Regions from separate parts of the Actinokineospora sp. genome, predicted to be linked through region 1. Evidence: riboswitches for the same ligand, from Rfam matches in the RefSeq annotation. Region 1 holds a riboswitch; the other holds the start of a gene.
What was found. Region 1 has a riboswitch for glycine ahead of gcvT (glycine cleavage system aminomethyltransferase GcvT). Riboswitches for the same ligand answer to the same signal wherever they lie in the genome.

Region 1 (9,702 bases):
CAGCACGCCGATCGGCGCGAAGTTCTCCGACGCGATCATCTCCAGGGTCGTCTGCTGGCGGCGCAGCTCGGCACCGACCGCGGCGGCCACCTCGGGGTCGACCTCGGCAAGGGACTGTCCGAATGTGCTCATGTGCTCTCTCAGCTCTCGGTGGTCAGCTCGGCGTACGCGGCGGCGTCGAGCAGCTCGGGCTCGTCGTCCACCCGGACGCGGAACAGCCAGCCGTCGCCGAACGGGTCGATGTTGACCAGTTCGGGGCTGTCCACGACCGCTTCGTTGATCTCCACGACCTCGCCGTCGGCGGGCGCGAACAGGTCGCTGACCGACTTGGTCGACTCGATCTCGCCGCACACCTCACCCTTGGCGACCTTGTCGCCGACCGCGGGGAGCTGCACGAAGACCACGTCGCCGAGGGCGTCGGCGGCGTACTTCGTCACGCCCACGGTGGCCGCGCCGCCCTCGCCGAGGTCGACCCACTCGTGCTCGGCGGTGTAGCCGAGGTTCTCTGGAATGCTCATCTCTTCTCGATCTCCTGATCAGGCGGGACGCGTGTAGAAGGGCAGCTTGACGACCTCGACCGGGGTGACGGAGCCACGGATGTCGACCGCGAGGGCCGTGCCGGGCTCGCTGAGCGCGGCAGGCACGTACGCCATGGCGATCGGGTGGCCGAGAGTCGGGGAGAGGGCGCCGCTGGTGACGGTACCGACCGGCTCGCCGTCGGCGTCGAGCACCGAGTACCCGTGTCGGGCGGCGCGTTTGCCGGTGCCGGTGAGCCCGACGAGGACGCTGTCCGCGACGTCGGTGTCGCGGCGGCGCTCCAGTGCGGCGCGGCCGACGAAGTCCTCGGGCTTGTCGAACTTGACGACCCGGCCGAGGCCCGCGTCGAACGGGGTCTGCTCGGGGCCGAGTTCGTTGCCGTACAGCGGCATCCCGGCCTCCAGCCGCAGCGTGTCGCGGCACGCCAGACCGGCGGGGATCAGCCCGTGCTCCTGGCCCGCGTCGGTCAGCGCGCGCCAGACGTCGGTGGCCTTCGCGGCGTCGACATAGAGCTCGAAGCCGTCCTCGCCGGTGTAGCCGGTGCGGGCGAGCAGCACGTCGTGGCCCGCGGCCGTGGCCGGGACGCTGGCGTAGTACTTCAGCGCGTCCAGGTCGGCGCCCGTCACCGCGCGAACGATCGCGGGCGAGGTCGGGCCCTGCACGGCGATCAGCGCGGTGGTGACCGAGCGGTCGTCCACCTCGACGGCGAACCCGCCCGCCCGCTCGCGCAGCGCGGCGGCCACGGTGGCGGCGTTGGACGCGTTGGCCACCACCATGAAGCTGTCTTCGGCGAGCCGGTAGACCACGAGGTCGTCGAGCACGCCGCCCTCGGCGTCGCAGATCATTGTGTACCGCGCGCGGCCGGGCTTCACCGCCGACAGGTTGCCGACGAGCGCGTGGTCCAGGGCCCGGGCCGCTTCGGGGCCGGTCAGCCCGATCTCACCCATATGGCTGAGGTCGAACAGGCCGGACGCCGCGCGGACCGCCCGGTGCTCGGCCAGCTCGCTGCCGTAGCGCAGGGGCATCGCCCAGCCTGCGAAGTCGGTGAACGAGGCGCCGAGGGCCTCGTGCACCGCGTGCAGCGGGGAGGGGGTGCTCATGGAAGTTCGATCTCCTTCGGCGCGCTGAATACTGTCCTTGCAGCGTGACACGGCGGGCGCGCGAACGCCGCCCCGCCGGAAATGCTGTGGATGAATCGAGGGGATGTGGACAACCCAGGGGCGTTCAAGGCGAGCGACATCGGGAGCTCCTGCGGTAGGCAGGACGGGGCACACCCGTCCCACGGCTGGGAACTCCCCCTCTGTCATGGCACCTGAGAGCTTCGCCGCCGGAACGCGGCTTGCACCGTGGGTGAGGCGCCGGACTCGCGCCTGCTTTTCAGAGTGGCCTGGCCTGGAACGGTAGGTTTACCTGAGAGTTTCCGGGGAGTTTGCTCCTTCGGTGCCCCACCTGGAGTAGCTGGGGGCTCTCCCGTTCCGGCTCGTACGGCCCGGTATTCGGTTGTCGGGCGAACCCTAGTCGAGCCGGAACCCGAACGGAAGTTCCAGCCGGTGCGCGGCGAGCAGCGCGGTGTCGGTGAGCAGGTCGCGGGTGGGGCGGTCGGCGATCACCACGCCGTCGTCGATCAGCACGCTGCGCGGGCAGAGCTGCAAGGCGTACGGCAGGTCGTGGGTGACCATCAGTATCGTGCGGCCGAGGCCGAGCAGCACCTCGGCGAGTTCGCGCCGGGCGACGGGTTCGAGGTTCGCCGACGGCTCGTCCAGCACCAGGATCTCGGGGTCGCAGGCGAGCACGGTGGCCAGCGCGACGCGGCGGCGCTGGCCGCCGGACAGGTGCAGCGGCGAGCGGTCGGCGTGCCCGGCCATGCCCACGGCGTCGAGCGCCTGGCGGACCCGGGCGTCGAGCGCGGCCCCGCGCAGGCCGAAGTTGGCCGGTCCGAACGCCACGTCGTCGCGCACGGTCGGCATGAACAACTGGTCGTCGGGGTCCTGGAAGACGATGCCGACCCGCCTGCGGATCTCGCGCAGGTTCGCCTTCTGCACCGGCAGCCCGGCCACCTCGATCCGGCCCGCGCCGCCCGCGAGCACGCCGTTGAGGTGCAGCACGAGGGTGGTCTTGCCCGCGCCGTTGGGCCCGAGCACGGCGACCCGCTCCCCCGGCGCCACCCGCAGGTCGACGCCGAAGAGGGCCTGGTGGCCGTCGGGGTAGGCGTAGGCGAGGCGCTCGACGAGCAGGGCGGCCGGGGCGCGCGTGACCCCGGCGGCATCGGCGGCGACCTCCGGCGTCACGCCCACAGCGCCGTCCCGAGCACGGCCGCGGCCAGCGCGGCGGGCGCCAGACCGGCGAGCCAGGCGGCGCGGCCGACCGGACCCCCGCCCTGGTCGGGCATCATGCCCGCCCAACCGCGCGACACCATCGCGAGGTGCACCCGTTCGCCCCGCTCGTAGCTGCGGATGAACAGTGTGCCGATGCCGCGCGCGGTGGCGCCGACCTGCCACAGGAACCGCGGGTCGTGACCCCGGCAGATCCGCGCGGTGCGCATCCGCCTGGCCTCGGCCGCGATGACCTCCAGGTAGCGCAGCATCAGCGTGGCGATGGTGATCACCATCGCGGGCACCCGTAGCCGCTGCATACCGACTATCAGCTCACGCGGCGCGGTCGTGGCGGCCAGCGTCAGGGAGACCAGCACGCCGAGGGTGCCCTTGGCGAGAATGTTCCACCCGGCCAGCGCGCCCGGCTCGGACAGGCTCAGCCCGAACACCTCGAACCTGGGTTCTCCGTCGAGGAACGGCAGCGCCAGCGCGAGCACCACGAACGGCACCTCGATCAGCGCCCGCACCGCGATCCAGCGCGGCGGGATGTGCGCGACCGCCCACACGCAGGCGAGGAGTCCGAAGTAGACACCGAACGCCCAGAACGCGGTCCGCGGCGTGGACACCACGCACAGCACCAGCGCCAGCGCCGAGACGACCTTGACCTGCGGCGGCAGCCGGTGCACCGGGGAGGTGCCCGGCCGGTGCAGGAGGTGGCCCGCGCCCACCCCTAGTCCTTGACGGGCGCGGGCCGCCTGCGCAGCAGCCAGAACAGTCCGCCCGCCACGATCAGGGTGACCACCACGCCGATCACGCCCGCGAGCCCGGTCAGCGTGTCGTCGCCGCCCACGGTGTAGTCGGCCAGGGGGCCGGAGGCCAGCTCGTGCTCTTTCGCGTTCTGCGCTATGCACGAGCCGTTGAGCTGTTTGCCGCCGTCGGTCTCGACTACCTCGCAGCCGGACAGCGTGGCGTGGTCGAGGCCGTCGGGGTTGGAATCGGCCAGATAGGACACCCCGCCCGCCAGGACCAGCGCGACGAGCAGGAAGCCGAGCAGAAAGCGCAGGCTCTTGCGGTTGGCGGTCTCGGTGCTCATGCCCGCTCCACCTCCGGGGTGCGCAGTTCGAGCTGCCGCTGGGTGCCCCGCAGCAGGTAGACGAGGTCGGGCCGGACGGCGGCGACGGCGCCGACGGTCAGCGCGGTGATGACGCCCTCGCCGATGCCGATCAGGACGTGCACGCCGACGATGGTGGCCGCGACACCGCCGAGGGAGAACGCCGCGTCGCCGCCGAGCGCGAATTGCAGGACGAAGCCGAGCGACGCGACCACGGTGTTGAGCAGCGCGGCGACAAACGCCACCCCGATCAGACCGGTCCGGCCGCGGGCGGCCACGCGGCGCAGCGCGACCGCGACGAGGAAGCCCGCGGCGGTGCCGATGAGCGCCATGTTGGTGATGTTGGCGCCGAGTGCGGTCAGGCCGCCGTCGGCGAACACAAACGCCTGCACGACAAGCACGATCGACACGCAGAGCGCGCCGACCCAGGGGCCGACCAGGATCGCGGCGAGCGCACCGCCGAGCAGGTGGCCGCTCACCCCCGGCAGTACGGGGAAGTTGAGCATCTGCGTCGCGAAGACGAACGCCGCCACGAGGCCCGCCATGGGCGCGGTGCGGTCGTCGAGGTCGGCGCGGGCCTTGCCGGCGGCGATCGCGACGCCGACGACGGAGACGCCGATGAACAGCAGCGAGGTGGTGGTGTTGAGCAGGCCATCACTCATGTGCATCGCGACCGAGGTGGACATGGACACCTCCTTGCGGGACCGAAGTCCGCCCAGCCTAGTTGCCAAACGTCCGCTACCGCCAGAGCTTGGCAACAGCCTCGCGGTCGCACCACTGTCCATTCGGACGGTTTCCCGAGTCGGCTTGCCCGTACCCCGCGCGCTGGGACAAATTAGTCCAGACGGACGAGCGTGCGGCCGCCGCGGCCCGCGCGCATGTCCTCGAAGGCGGCCTCGATGCCGTCCAGGTCGGTGGTCGAGGTGACCAGCCCGCCGACGTCGAGCTGACCGGAGCCCACCAGCTCCAGCAGCCGGGGGACGTCGACGTCCGGGTCGGTGGAGCCGAACAGGCACCCGGTGAGCGTGCGGCCGAACCAGTACAGCTCCAGCGCGCTGAACTCGACCATCGCCTTGGCCGAGCCGACACCCACCACGACCACTTGGCCGCCGCGCCTGCTCGACGACCAGGCCGTGCGGATGGCCGCCGGGTGTCCGACGCACTCGAAGGCGACGTCGGCGCCGCGGCCGCCGGTCAGCGCGCGGACCGCTTTGGGCGCCTTGTCGTCGGACACGACGAAGTGGGTGGCGCCCTGGGCGAGGGCCAGCTCGGCCTTCGCCTCGTGCACGTCGAGCGCGATGATCGGGTCGGCACCGACGATCCGCGCGGCCTGCAGCACCGACAGCCCGATGCCGCCGACGCCGACCACCGCCACCGCCTGGCCCGCGGTGACCGCCGCGGTGTTGAACACCGCGCCCGCGCCGGTCAGCACCGCGCAGCCCAGCACGGCGGCCTGCGCCAGGGGCACGTCGGCCGGGATCTTCACCGCGCCCCGCTCGGGCACGATCGTCTCCTCGGCGAACGCGCCCGTGCCGAGCCCCGGGTACAGCGGCGTGCCGTCGGCGAGGGTGGCGTGCGGGACCCCGGCGGCGTCCGCCGCGCGCTCGCACAGGTAGGGCTCCCCCGACGCGCAGAACCAGCACTCGCGGCACGCGGGCGCCCAGTTGAGCAGCACGTGGTCGCCGGGAGCCACCCGGGTGACGCCGTCGCCGACCGACACCACGACGCCCGCGCCCTCGTGCCCGAGCACCGCGGGCACCGGCTGGCGCAGCGTGCCGTTGGCCAGGGACAGGTCCGAGTGGCAGACACCGGTGGCCGCGACCCGCACGCGCACCTGTCCCGGACCGGGCTCGGGCAGCACGATCTCGGTGACGTGCAACGGCTTTCCCTGCTCGGACAGCACAGCTGCCCTGACCATGTGGCTCACGGACGCCCCCTCGCAGGCTTCGGGACGCCGCTCGCGGACGCCCTGTGACACGGGTTCGCTCGCACGCTCGCTCCCTTCTTCGGTTCTAGCCGAGTGTGCCGGACACGCTCGCGTGCCCCTTGATCAGGTTGCGGGCGATCGTGCGGCGCTGGATCTCGTCGGTGCCCTCGTAGATGCGCAGCAGCCGCAGCTCGCGGTACCAGCGCTCGACCGGCAGCTCGCGGGTGTAGCCCATGCCGCCGTGGATCTGCAGCACCCGGTCGACGATCTCGTTGGCCTTGACGCCGCCGTAGAGCTTCGCGATCGACTGCCAGTGCCGGGAATCGCCGCCCTGGTCGACCACCCACGCGGCGTGCAGCACCAGCCACCGCAGCGCCTCGATCTCCACCGCGGAGTCGGCCAGCATCCACTGGATCGCCTGCCGGTTGGCGATCGGCTCGCCGAAGGTGACCCGGGTGTTGGCCTGCCCGATCGCCATCTCCACCAGCCGCTCGCAGCCGCCGAGCGCCCGTGCGGGCAGCAGGTAGCGGCCGCGGCCGATCCATTTCATGGCCAGCTCGAAGCCGCGGCCGACCTCGCCGAGGATGTTCTCCTTCGGCACCCGCACGTCCTCGAACACCAGCGCCGCGGGACCCCACTCGCCCATGGTGTCGATGTACTCCGAACGCCAGCCCGCCGCGCGGTCGACCAGGAAGCAGGTGACGCCGCCGTCGGCGCCCTTCGCCTTGTCCGTCACGGCGAACACCATCGTGAAGTCGGCCTCGTTGCCGCCGGTGATGAACGTCTTCTCCCCGTTGATGATCCAGTCCGTGCCGTCCTGCCTGGCGGAGCAGCGGATTGCCTTCGCGTCCGACCCGGCGCCGGGTTCGGTGATCGCGAAGCAGGAGCGGCGCTCGCCCGCGATCGTCGGTAGCAGGTAGCGCTGCTTCTGTTCTTCGTTGGCGAAATAGAGGATGTTGTCCGCGTCGCCGCCGAACCGGAACGGCACGAACGAGCGGCCGAGTTCGACCTCCAGCAGCGCGGTCAGCACCGCGCCCAGGCCCATGCCGCCGTACTCCTCCGGCGTCTGCACGCCCCAGAAGCCGGACTCCTTCGCCTTGAGCTGCAACGAGGTCAGCTCGTCGCGGGTGAGGCCGGGCTGGTGGGCGCGCTCGCGGCGCAGCACCTCCGGCTCCAGCGGCTGGATCTCCTTGCGCACGAAGGTGCGCACCCAGTCCCGTACCTCGCGCTCTTCCTCACTCAGACCGAAATCCACGACTCCACCTTCAGACGAATGCGTTGATGCCGGTCAGCGAACGGCCGATCAGCAGTTTCTGGATCTGGCTGGTGCCCTCGTAGAGCGTCATCACGCGGGCGTCGCGCAGGAACTTCGCGACCGGGTACTCGTCGAGGTAGCCGTAGCCGCCGAACACCTGGATCGCCAGGTTCGCCGCGGTGACGGCGTTCTCGCTGGCGAACAGCTTCGCCATGGACGCCTCGGTGCCGAACGGTTTCCCGCGCTCGATCAGGTCGGCGACCCGCCACACCAGCAGCCGCGCCGCGTCGGTGGCCACCGCCATGTCGGCCAGCATCTCCTGCACGAGTTGGTAACCGGCGATCGGCTTGCCGAACTGGGTGCGCTCGCCCGCGTACTTCACGCTGGCCTCAAGCGCGCCCTTGGCCAGTCCGACACACCCGGCGGCCACCGACATCCGGCCTTTGTCCAAAGCGGACATGGCGATCCGAAAGCCGACGCCTTCCTCGCCAAGGCGCGCGGAATCGGGCACCCGCACGCCGTCGAGCACAAGCTCCCCTGTGGACTGTCCACGTAGGCCGAGCTTGCCCTTGATCTCCCGGTGCGCGAAGCCCGCCACCGCGGTCGGCACCAGGAACGCGCTGATCCCCTTGGGCCCGGGGCCGCCGCTGCGCGCGAAGATCAGCGCGACGTCGGCCCAGGTTCCGTTGGTGATGAACATCTTCGAACCGGTGAGCACCCAGTCGTCGCCGTCGCGCACGGCCCGGGTGGACAGGTTGGCGGCGTCGGAGCCGGTATCGGGCTCGGTGAGGCCGAAGCAGGCCAGCGACTCGCCGGAACTGATCCGGGGCAGCCAGTGCCGCTTCTGCTCCTCGGTGCCGTAGCCCGCGATCGACTTGCCGACCAGGCCGAGCGAGACCGAGACGATGCCGCGGATCGCGGAGTCGCCGCGGCCGAGTTCCTCCATCATCAGGCAGTACGCCAGGTGGTCGCCGCCGGAGCCGCCGTACTCCTCCGGGATGGTCATGCCGAGGAAGCCGACCGCGCCGAGCTTGCCGACGATGGCGCGGTCCACCTGCTCGCGGCGATCCCACTCGGCGGCGTTGGGCACGACCTCGCGGTCGATGAAGTCCCTGGCGAGATCCCACAGCGCCTGCTGCTCGCGGGTGAGGGCCAGATCCATCGCGTCTCCCGTCGGTAAACCATACGGTGTTAGGTTTACCAGGATAGGATCAGTCGACCTGTCCCGGCAACCACCGCCGGGGGTGAGGTGGGAGACATGCCGCGGCCGAGCACGCCGATCCTGAGCCGGGAGCGCATCCGGGCGAGCGCCCTAGCCATGATCGACAGCGCCGGCCTGGCCGGGTTGTCGATGCGCAAGCTGGCGAGCGAACTCGGCGTGCGCGCACCGTCGCTCTACAGCCACTACCGCACGAAAGACGAGCTGCTACAGGACATCGCCGACGATATCGTGTCCACAGTGGACGTCCGGGACTTCGCGGCCGCGGACTGGGCGGCGGGCCTGCGCACGTGGGCGCGGTCCTACCGGGCGGCGCTGGCCGCGCACCCGAACATGGTGCCGCTGCTGGCCACCGGACCGGCGCGCCGGCCCGCGGCGCTGGAGCGCGCGGACGCCGTACACGGCGGTCTGGTGCGCGCGGGCTGGCCGCCGCGCTACGCCACCATGATCGGCGCGTCGACCAAATACCTCGTCCTCGGCGCGGCGATAAGCTCGTTCTCCCGAGGATTCGAGGACGACGTGCAGGTGTACGTGGACCGCTACCCGCACCTGACGCAGGCACACCGGCTGCGCGAGCACGCCGACGAGATCGACGCGGACAGCTTCGAGCTGGCGCTGGACGCCTTCGTGGCCGGCCTCACCCGGCTGCACGCACGGGTCAGCTCACCCCGGCGCCGTGCAGCGCGACCCACCGGCGCATCGAGTACTCCACCATCGTGATCAGCGCCTGCTTGACCGACTCCCGGTCGCGCGCGTCGCAGGTCACGATCGGTACCTCGTGGCCGATGGCGAGCGCGTCGCGGACTTCTTCGAGGTCGTGGCCGAGCACGCCGTCGAAGCAGTTCAGCCCGATCACATAGGGCAGGCCGCGCTCCTCGAAGAAGTCGATCGGGGAGAACGAGTCGGCCAGCCGCCGGGTGTCGGCGAGCACGACGGCACCGATGGCGCCGCGCACCAGGTCGTCCCACATGAACCAGAACCGTTGCTGGCCCGGCGTGCCGAACAGGTAGAGCACCAGGTCCGAGTCGAGGGAGACGCGGCCGAAGTCCATCGCCACCGTGGTGGTGGTCTTGTTGGGGGTCGCGGAGGTGTCGTCGATGCCCGTGCTGGCGCTGGTCATCACGGCCTCGGTGGTCAGCGGCATGATCTCCGAGACCGACCCGACGAACGTGGTCTTGCCCGCTCCGAAGCCGCCCGCCACGACGATTTTGACCGAGGTCAGCGTGGGAGCCGCCGTGTCCTCATAGCCGACGGAGTCCACTCAGTACCCTTTCCATCAACACCAGGTGCGCCCGGTTGGCGCCGCCGGTAGCGGTCTTGTGCACGGTGACCAGGCCGAGT
Region 2 (9,702 bases), on a different contig from region 1:
CGGGTGTCCGCCCGGCCCAGCGACTCGGTGGCCCTGGCCCTGCGGGTCGGCGTGCCGATCCACGCGGAGGACTCGGTGCTGCAGGAGGCCGGGCTCATCATCCCCGACGAGCAGGAGGACGAGGTCGAGAAGTTCCGCGAGTTCCTCGACTCCGTCTCGCCAGAGGACTTCCGCGGCGCCGACACCTGAGAGCCGCGCCGCGCCGCGCATGGGGGACCCATGCTCATGGAGAGCATGAGCCGGGTGCGCTCCGCGTTGTCTCTGGGGGCCCGAGCCCCAGACCCCCACGGTGCGGACTCTCGCGATCCAGCGTGGCTCGGCGCTGCGCGCCATCGAGGTGTGTAACCAAATTGCGTGGTCACCCACGGTGCGTTCTCTCGCGATCCAGCGTGGCTCGGCGCTGCGCGCCGTCGAGGTGGGTAAACCACGGTGTGGCGCGGCGCGATTCGGTGTGGTTGGGGCTTCGCGCCGTCCGGGTGGGTGGACGAACTGCGTGGTTGCCTGCGTTGCGGCGGGTCTCGAACCAGTGTGGTTTGCTTGGCTTCGCTCTTGTTCCGCGCGTCGCGTTGACCTGTACCCGTGCCCGTCTTACCGTCAGGGATGAGCGAATCGCGCCGGTGTGATTCGGTGCAGGAGCACACCGGTCGATCCGCTCGGCCGACGGTTCCCCACAGCGGAACGTGCGGTCTCGTTCGCCGGCCAGCGGTGGCCGGACGAGGGGAGGCAGGCGTGTTCGAGCACGGTCCCGTCGGGGCTGACGCCGGAGAGCAGGGCGAACTGTTCCCGGACGCCTCACTGCCGGACGAGTTCGTCGGCTACCGGGGTCCTGCCGCGTGCCAGATCGCCGGGATCACCTACCGGCAGCTCGACTACTGGGCGCGCACCAGTCTGGTCGTCCCGACGGTGCGCAGCGCACACGGCTCCGGGTCGCAGCGGCTGTACTCGTTCAAGGACGTCCTGGTCCTCAAGGTCGTCAAGCGCCTGCTCGACACGGGCGTCTCGCTGCAGAACATCCGGGTGGCCGTCGAGCACCTCCGCCGCCGCGGCGTGCGCGACCTGGCCAAGATCACCCTGTTCAGCGACGGCACCACGGTCTACGAGTGCACCTCGCCGGAAGAGGTCGTCGACCTGCTCCAGGGCGGCCAAGGCGTGTTCGGCATCGCGGTCAGCGGCGCGATCCGCGAGATCAGCGGCACCATCCACGAGTTCCCCGCGGAACGCGCGGACGGCGTCGAGCTGACCCAGCCGACCGAGGACGAACTGACCCAGCGACGCAAGACCCGCAACGCCGGCTAGCCGAAGGTGTACGGCGTGGTCGTGGTGAGCCGGGTGAACCCGACCCGCGCCAGGATCGGGCCGCTCGTCGGCAGCGCGTCGACCTGGAGGTAGCGGGCGCCGCGGGCCTGTGCCCGGCGGGCCCGGTGGCTGACCAGGGCTTTGTAGATTCCCTTGCCGCGCCAGGGTTCCAGGGTGCCGCCGCCCCAGAGGCCCGCGAACTCGGTGCCGGGGTAGTACTCCGTGCGGGCGGCGCTGACCGCGACGTCCCCCGCGACGGCCAGCACCATGTCGAGGGTGTCCGGCGCGGCCGCGAGCTGGGCCAGCAGCCGGGCCCGGAGCCCGCCGACGTCGTAGCCGAAGACGTCCCCGTGCACGTCCACGGCCCGCTCGATCCCGGCCGCGTCGGTCACGTCGAGCAGCGTCACCCCGGCGGGCGGGGCGAAGTCGGGCACCGCGGCGGCCTCGGCGACCAGCACGGCCTCGTCCGGTCCGGCGGTCAGGCCCGCGGCCAGCAGCCGCGCGGGCAGGTCGGCCGGGCGGTCGTGGTGGTAGTGCTTCCACTCGAACCCCGCGACGCCCCGGAACCGCGCCACCTCCGCCGCGATGGCCGCGTCGGCGGTGTCCTCGTCCAGGTCGGACCACACAATCCCGGACCAGCCCTGCGGGATCGTGCTGACCTGGCGGGTGAGCCGGGCGGTGCGCTCGACGGCGGTGTGGCCGTCGCCGGGGCTCAGGTCGCGGCGAAGCTGCTGGTCGAAGGCGTCGAGCGCGGCGGTGTCCATGTCCGCAGTGGACCGCGAACACCCGGCCGCGGGCAATCGAGTTACGCCCCGACGGGTTAGACTCACCTGGTCGTCGCACAAACCCGCGCGGGAGAGTCGACCGGTGCACCCACCGGATCGGCGCCGAAGGAGCAACTCCTCCCCGGAACCTCTCAGGCAAACGGACCGCGCGGGCGAGACGCCTCTGGAAAGCGGGTTTCCCGGTCACCACCGGGGCGCCCCGCCGAAGGTGCAAGTCCGCCCGCGGACGAAGCTCTCAGGCGCCCGGCCAACCGGGCACGGACAGAGGGGGAGGGCCCAGCGGGCACGCGCCCGCTCTCGGCCCGACCCCGAACGCCGGAGGCTCGCACATGGACCGCATCCCCCTCGCCGCGCTGGAGCACGGCACCCCGTTCGCCGACCGCCACATCGGGCCCCGGCCCGCCGAGCTGGCCGCGATCCTCGCCGCGATCGGCGTCGGGTCGCTCGACGAGCTGGCGCGGCACGCGGTGCCGGAGTCGATTCGCGAGGGCGAGCTGACCCTCGACCTGCCCGCGCCCGCGACCGAGGCGGGCGCGCTGGCCGAGCTGCGCGAGCTGGCCGGGCGCAACCGCGTGCTGACCCAGATGATTGGCCTGGGCTACTACGGCACGCTCACCCCGCCGGTGATCCGCCGCAACGTGCTGGAGAGCCCCGCCTGGTACACCGCCTACACCCCGTACCAGCCGGAGATCTCCCAGGGCAGGCTGGAAGCGCTGATCAACTTCCAGACCATGGTCGCCGACCTGGCCGGGCTGCCCACGGCCAACGCCTCCATGCTCGACGAGTCCACCGCGGCGGCCGAGGCGATGACGCTGGTGCGCCGGGCGGGTCGGTCGAAGTCGGCCCGGTTCGTGGTCGACGCGGACACCTTCCCGCAGACGATCGCGGTCATCGAGACCCGCGCCGAGCCGCTCGGCATCGAGGTCGTCGTCGCCGACCTGGCCGACGGGCTGCCCGAGGGCGACTTCTTCGGTGTGCTGCTGTCCTACCCCGGCGCGTCCGGCGCGGTGCGCGACCACGAGGCGCTGATCGCCGACGCGGTCGCGCGCGGCGCCAAGGTCGCGGTCACCGCCGACCTGCTGGCGCTCACCCTGCTGCGCCCACCCGGCGAGATCGGCGCGGACGTCGTCGTGGGCACCACGCAGCGCTTCGGGGTGCCGATGGGCTTCGGCGGGCCGCACGCGGGCTACATGGCCGTGAGCAAGGGCCTGGAGCGCCAGCTCCCCGGCCGCCTGGTCGGCGTCAGCACCGACGCGGACGGCGCCCTGGCCTACCGGCTCGCCCTGCAGACCCGTGAGCAGCACATCCGCCGCGAGAAGGCCACGTCCAACATCTGCACCGCGCAGGTGCTGCTGGCTGTCGTGGCGTCGATGTACGCGGTCTACCACGGCCCCGAGGGCCTGCGCGCGATCGCGACCCGCGCGCACCGGATGGCCGCGGTGCTGGCCGCCGGGCTGCGCGCGGGCGGGGTCGACGTGGCGCACGGCGCCTTCTTCGACACCGTGCTCGCCCGGGTGCCCGGCAAGGCGGCCGACGTCGTCGCCGCGGCGCGCGAGCTGGGCGTCAACCTGCGCCTGGCCGACGCCGACCACGTGGGCGTCGCCGCCGACGAGACCACGACCCGCGAGCACCTGCGCGCTGTCTGGCAGGCGTTCGGCGTGACCGGCGATGTCGACGCGCTCGACGCCGACACCGCCGACGCCATCCCCGCCGCGCTGGTCCGCACGTCGGACTATCTGACGCACCCGGTGTTCGCCACGCACCACTCCGAAACGGCGCTGCTGCGCTACCTGCGGACCCTGTCGGACAAGGACGTCGCGCTCGACCGCAGCATGATCCCGCTCGGCTCGTGCACGATGAAGCTCAATGCGACCGCCGAGATGGAGCCGATCACCTGGCCCGCGTTCGCCGACCTGCACCCGTTCGCGCCCGCCGAGGACGCCGCGGGCATCCTGCGGATCGTGGCCGACCTGGAGGCATGGCTGGCCGAGCTGACCGGGTACGACGCGGTGAGCCTGCAGCCGAACGCGGGCAGCCAGGGCGAGTTCGCGGGCCTGCTCGCGATCCGCGCGTACCACCGGAGCCAGGGCCACGGCGAGCGCGACGTCTGCCTGATCCCGTCGAGCGCGCACGGCACCAACGCGGCCAGCGCGGTCATGGCGGGCATGCGCGTCGCGGTCGTCAAGTGCGACGACTCGGGCAACATCGACCTGGCCCACCTGCGCGCGACCGTCGAGGAACACCGCGCCGACCTGGCCGCGATCATGATCACCTACCCGTCCACGCACGGGGTGTACGAGGACACCGTGCGCGAGGTGTGCGGGCTGGTGCACGACGCGGGCGGCCAGGTCTACGTCGACGGCGCGAACCTCAACGCGCTCATCGGCCTGGCCCGCTACGGCAAGTTCGGCTCGGACGTCTCGCACCTGAACCTGCACAAGACCTTCTGCATCCCGCACGGCGGCGGCGGCCCCGGCGTCGGCCCGATCGGCGTGCGGTCGCACCTCGCGCCGTTCCTGCCCAACCACCCGCTGCAGCCGCTGGCCGGACCGGCCACCGGGGTCGGCCCGATCAGCGCCGCGCCGTGGGGCAGCGCGTCGATCCTGCCGATCTCCTGGGCGTATGTACGGATGATGGGCGCCGACGGCCTGCGCCGCGCGACGCTCACCGCGGTCGCGTCTGCCAACTACGTCGCCCGGCGGCTCGACGAGCACTTCCCGGTCCTCTACACCGGGGCGGGCGGCTTCGTCGCCCACGAGTGCATCCTCGACCTGCGCGGGATCACCAAGGTCACCGGCGTCACCGTGGACGACGTGGCCAAGCGGCTCGCCGACTACGGGCTGCACGCGCCGACGATGTCGTTCCCCGTTGCGGGCACGCTGATGGTCGAGCCGACCGAGAGCGAGGACCTGGCCGAGCTGGACCGCTTCTGCGCGGCCATGATCGCCATCAAGGGCGAGATCGACCGGGTCGCGGCGGGGGACTGGCCCGCGGCCGACAACCCGCTGGCCAACGCACCGCACACGGCCGCGTCGATCGCGGGCAAGTGGGACCACCCGTACACCCGCGAGGAGGCCGTGTACCCGGCCGGGATCACCGCCGCGAAGGTGTGGCCGCCGGTCCGCCGCATCGACGGCGCCAAGGGCGACCGCAACCTGGTCTGCTCCTGTCCGCCGCTGGACGCCTACAGCGGGTGAGCACCTGCACCGCGCGGCCCTATCGAGTGAATCGGTGGGGCCGCGCGGCGGTTCGGGAAGAAATACCGGGCGGCAGGCAGTTGTTCGCTGGTGGACGAATCAAGCCGGTCACGCAGAGGAAGTCGGTTCATGCCCAACGTTCCTGACGTCAAGCTCAACGACGGCACCACCATCCCGCAGTTCGGTTTCGGCGTGTGGCAGGTACCCGACGCCGCTGTCGGCGACGCGGTGACCACCGCGATCGAGGCCGGCTACCGCGGCATCGACACCGCCGCGATCTACGGCAACGAGTCCGGGACCGGCGCCGCGATCGCCGCGTCCGGCCTGCCGCGCGCGGAGCTGTACGTCACCACCAAGCTGTGGAATTCCGACCAGGGCTACGACTCGACCCTGCGCGCGTTCGACGAGAGCCTGGCGAAGCTCAAGCTCGACTACGTCGACCTGTACCTGATCCACTGGGCCTCGCCCGGCCGCGACGCCTACGTCGACACCTGGCGCGCGTTCGAGAAGATCCGCGCCGAGGGTCGCGCCCGGTCCATCGGCGTGTCCAACTTCCACGTGCCGCACCTGGAGCGCCTGCTCGCCGAGACCGACACGGTTCCGGCGGTCAACCAGATCGAGCTGCACCCGAACCTGCCGCAGGCCGAGCTGCGCGCGTACCACGCCGCGCACGCCATCGCGACCGAGGCGTGGAGCCCGCTGGCCCAGGGCAACCTGGTCGCCGACCCGACGGTCAGCCGCATCGCGGAGAAGTACGGCAAGTCGACCGCGCAGGTGTTGCTGCGCTGGCACGTCCAACTCGGCAACGTGGTGATCCCGAAGTCGGTGACGCCCGCGCGGATCAAGGCCAACATCGAGGTGTTCGACTTCGAGTTGGCCGACGACGACCTCGCGGTGCTCGCGGGCCTGGACACCGGCACGCGCTACGGCCCGAACCCGGACGACTTCGAGGGCTGAGTCGGTTCAGGTGAGCTGGGCGGCGCGGGAGTTGAGGTAGCGCTGCTCCGGGACGCTGAGCGTGCTGCGGGCTGCCAGTTCGTACTGGGTGCGCGCGGCGTCCCGGTCGCCCGCGAGGTCGAGCAGGTGGGCGCGGACGGCGTGCACCCGGTGGTGGCCCGCGAGCGCCGGGTCGGCCGCCGCGGCCGCGAGCCGCCGCAGGCCGACCCGCGGGCCGTGCACCATGGCCACCGCGACAACGTGGTTGAGGGTGACCATCGGCCCGGGCGCGATGGCGTCGAGCAGGTGGTAGAGGCCGAGGATCTGCGGCCAGTCGGTGTCCGCCGAACTCGCCGCCTCGTCGTGCACGGCGGCGATGGCGGCCTGGAGCTGATAGGGGCCGATCGGCGCGCTCGCCAGCGTCGCGGTGATCAGCGTGACCCCCTCGGCGATGGTCTGAGCGTCCCACCGGGTGCGGTCCTGCTCGGCCAGCGGGACCAGCGCGCCGTCCGGCCTGGTCCGGGCGGGCCTGCGGGCGTCGGTGAGGAGCATGAGGGCGAGCAGCCCGGCGACCTCGCCGTCGTCGGGCAGCCGGTCGCGGACCTGCCGGGTGAGCCGGATCGCCTCGCCGGTCAGCTCGACGCGGTGCAGGGCGGCCCCGGAGCTGGCGGTGTAGCCCTCGTTGAAGATCAGGTACAGCACGTGCAGCACCGCCGCCGTCCGCTCGGCGACCTCGGCGGGCGGCGGCAGCCGGAACTCGGCGCCGTCGGCCTTGATCCGCTGCTTGGCCCGGCTGATCCGCTGGCCCACGGTGGCCTCCGGGACCAGGAACGCGCGGGCGATCTCCGCGGTGCTCAGCCCGCCCACCGCCCGCAGGGTCAGCGCCACCCGCGAGACCTGGGTGAGCGACGGGTGACAGCACAACAGCAGCAGGGTGAGCGTGTCGTCGACGGCAGGGGCGGGGTCGGGGTTCGGCGGCGCCTGCGCGGCGGCGGTCTCCTCCCGGCGCCGCCGCGCCGAGTCGGCCCGCCACGACTCGGTCCGCCGCCGGGACGCGACGGTGGTCAGCCAGCCCCGCGGGTTGTCCGGCACGCCTTCGGTCGGCCATTGCAGCGCGGCGGCGAGCAGGGCCTCCTGCACCGCGTCCTCGCAGACGTCGAACCCGCCGTGGCGCCGGACCAGGGCGCCGAGGACCCGCGGCGCCAACTCGCGCAGCAGGTCCTCGACCTCCGTCGTCGTGTTCACCCGCGGGTCACAGCTCCCACCCGCTCATGTCCAGCACCGGGCGCACCTCGACCTCGCCGAACTCGGCGTCGGGCACCCGCGCGGCCAGCTCGACCGCCCGGTCGATGCTGTCGCACTCGACCAGGTAGAAGCCCGCGAGCAGCTCTTTCACCTCGGCGAACGGCCCGTCGCTGGTCAGTGTCCTGCCCTCGCGCACCGAGACGCGCTTGGCCAGTGCCGGGTCCGCCAGGCCTTCGGACACGACCAGTTCGCCGGACTGGGCCAGGCTCTCGGTGAGACCGAGGTGGCCGCGGCCGAACTCCAGTTGCTGCTCGTCGGTGAGCGTCTCCCAGCGCGCCCGCGACGCCGGGTTGCTGTAGACCATGATCAAGTACTTCATCGGTGCCTCCACGAAGCTGCGGAAAAATACTCTCACCCGGATGTCGAAACCGGTCCCGCTGCTTCTACATCCCGGATGAGTGGCGCCCAGCCGGGGCGCCGGAGCCCGGGAGGGCACCATGACCAGCACCGTCAGCGTCCGCACAAGCCAGGACGAGGCCCAGATCCGCGAGGTGATCGCCGACCAGGCGACGGCGCTGTGGGCGCGCGACGCCGTGCGGCTCGTCGCCCACTACGCGCCGGACGTCGTGCAGTACGACCTCGCGCCGCCGCTGCGCCACCTTGGCCCGGACGTGCGCGACGCCGCCGCCCGGCAGAGCTGGATGGACGGGTTCGCGGGCCCCATCGGCCTGACGATCCGCGACCTGGAGGTGACCGTCGGCGGCGACATCGCCTACTGCCACAGCCTGAACAAGCTCGCCGCGACCCCGCACGAGGCCCCGGAGGGGTTCGAGATGTGGTTCCGCGCGACCGTGTGCCTGCGCAAGGTCGACGGCACCTGGTGGATCACCCACGAGCACACGTCCACGCCGTTCTACATGGACGGCTCGTTCCTGACCGCCACCGACCTCCAGCCGTAGCCGCCGCGGCGGGTGACCGGGGCCGGTGGTCGGTCCCGGTCACCCGCTCAGCGGTTCCCTTGGCGCAGCTCAGCCGCATGCGAAGGGGCTCGCACACCACGGGAGTCAGTTCCGGCGGGTCTCGCAGGTGACCCACGCGAGGTACTCCGGGCTACCGCCGAGCACCGGCAATGCCACAACCTCCGGCACGTCATAGCTGTGGTTCGCCTTGATCCACTCGGTCAGTTCAGCAACGCGGTCACCGGTGGTCTTGATCCAGCACTGCCACTCCTGATCGTCCTGAACCTCGCCGTCCCAGTGATAGATGCTTCGAATCGGACCAACGACCTGCACACACGCGGCCAGTCGAGCACCAACGATGCCCTTCGCCAGGACACCGGCGGCGTCCTCGCCATCAGTGGTCGTGATCACGACCTGATGCTCCGCCTGCTCGCCCTGCGTCACGCCGGCTCCCATCCCGCACGCTTGATCACCGTCCGGGCGAACCTACCGCCCGAGACGCAGGCACCCGACCCAGTGATGCCAGACGACGCGCGAATGGCCGCGTGTGGGCCGGTGGTCGGTCCCGGTCACCCGCTGAGCGCCGGACGCCGCAGCTCGAACTCGGCGACCGCGTTGCCGGGTTCGGCCAGCAGCCGCTTCAGTGCCTCGCGCGCGGTGACCTTGCCCGGCACGACAGCGGCCGCGACGGCGCCGCTGACAATGGCGGTGGCGAACGAGGTTCCCTCCCAGTCGGCGTATCCGGTGAACTGGGTGGGGCGCGGCTCGACGTCGACCGTCGCGGTGAGGTAAAGACCGACCACGTTCGTCCCCGGCGCCGTGCAGGTGATCCACGGCAGGTTCGGGCTGAAGGCCGCGGTGCTGGTTCCCCCGGCTTCGGTGGCCCCGACCGCGATGACCCCGGGCAACGCGGCAGGCCAGGTGGGTGCGTTGCCATTGGGCGCCAGCGCGTGGTTGCCCGCGGCGGCCACGATCAGCATCCCGGTGTTCAGGACTTCGACGGCCCGGCCGATGAGCAGCGGCGGTTTGCCGTCGGCGGTGCGGCAGCCGAGCGAGAGGTTGAGGATGTCGATCCCGCTGTCGGCGAAGCTCGCCATCCTGCGCACGGTGTCCCAGGTCGTGGCCCGACCGCTGTCGTCGAGCACCGCCCGCACGACCAGCTCCGCCGCCGGGGCGGCGGCCAGCACCAGACCCGCGACGAAGGTGGCGTGGCCCGCGCGCTGGTGCAGGATCTCCGTGGGCGCCGGGAACCGGAGGTCGGCTCGATCGGCGATGAACCGGCCG

Region 2: it holds a riboswitch for glycine, as region 1 does, so the genes downstream of both, gcvP (aminomethyl-transferring glycine dehydrogenase) here and gcvT (glycine cleavage system aminomethyltransferase GcvT) in region 1, are expected to answer to the same signal.

Annotation. Positions count from the first base shown of each region.
Region 1 covers NZ_JBQTHF010000046.1:5,955-15,656, forward strand. The annotation lists gene glyA (serine hydroxymethyltransferase) at 1-132, opposite strand, end outside; gene gcvH (glycine cleavage system protein GcvH) at 141-518, opposite strand; gene gcvT (glycine cleavage system aminomethyltransferase GcvT) at 537-1,637, opposite strand; glycine riboswitch at 1,926-2,020, opposite strand; gene ACT4N7_RS16390 (energy-coupling factor ABC transporter ATP-binding protein) at 2,052-2,825, opposite strand; gene cbiQ (cobalt ECF transporter T component CbiQ) at 2,822-3,577, opposite strand; gene ACT4N7_RS16400 (PDGLE domain-containing protein) at 3,580-3,942, opposite strand; gene ACT4N7_RS16405 (energy-coupling factor ABC transporter permease) at 3,939-4,646, opposite strand; gene ACT4N7_RS16410 (alcohol dehydrogenase catalytic domain-containing protein) at 4,796-5,878, opposite strand; gene ACT4N7_RS16415 (acyl-CoA dehydrogenase family protein) at 5,973-7,142, opposite strand; gene ACT4N7_RS16420 (acyl-CoA dehydrogenase family protein) at 7,153-8,304, opposite strand; gene ACT4N7_RS16425 (TetR/AcrR family transcriptional regulator) at 8,401-9,081, shown strand; gene ACT4N7_RS16430 (GTP-binding protein) at 9,020-9,622, opposite strand; gene ACT4N7_RS16435 (DUF742 domain-containing protein) at 9,603-9,702, opposite strand, start outside.
Region 2 covers NZ_JBQTHF010000008.1:59,685-69,386, reverse strand. The annotation lists gene ACT4N7_RS04240 (bifunctional nuclease family protein) at 1-189, shown strand, start outside; gene ACT4N7_RS04235 (MerR family transcriptional regulator) at 730-1,296, shown strand; gene ACT4N7_RS04230 (GNAT family N-acetyltransferase) at 1,293-2,060, opposite strand; glycine riboswitch at 2,139-2,238, shown strand; gene gcvP (aminomethyl-transferring glycine dehydrogenase) at 2,411-5,278, shown strand; gene ACT4N7_RS04220 (aldo/keto reductase) at 5,408-6,235, shown strand; gene ACT4N7_RS04215 (RNA polymerase sigma factor) at 6,242-7,459, opposite strand; gene ACT4N7_RS04210 (YciI family protein) at 7,467-7,838, opposite strand; gene ACT4N7_RS04205 (YybH family protein) at 7,957-8,418, shown strand; gene cutA (divalent-cation tolerance protein CutA) at 8,524-8,862, opposite strand; gene ACT4N7_RS04195 (S8 family peptidase) at 8,988-9,702, opposite strand, start outside.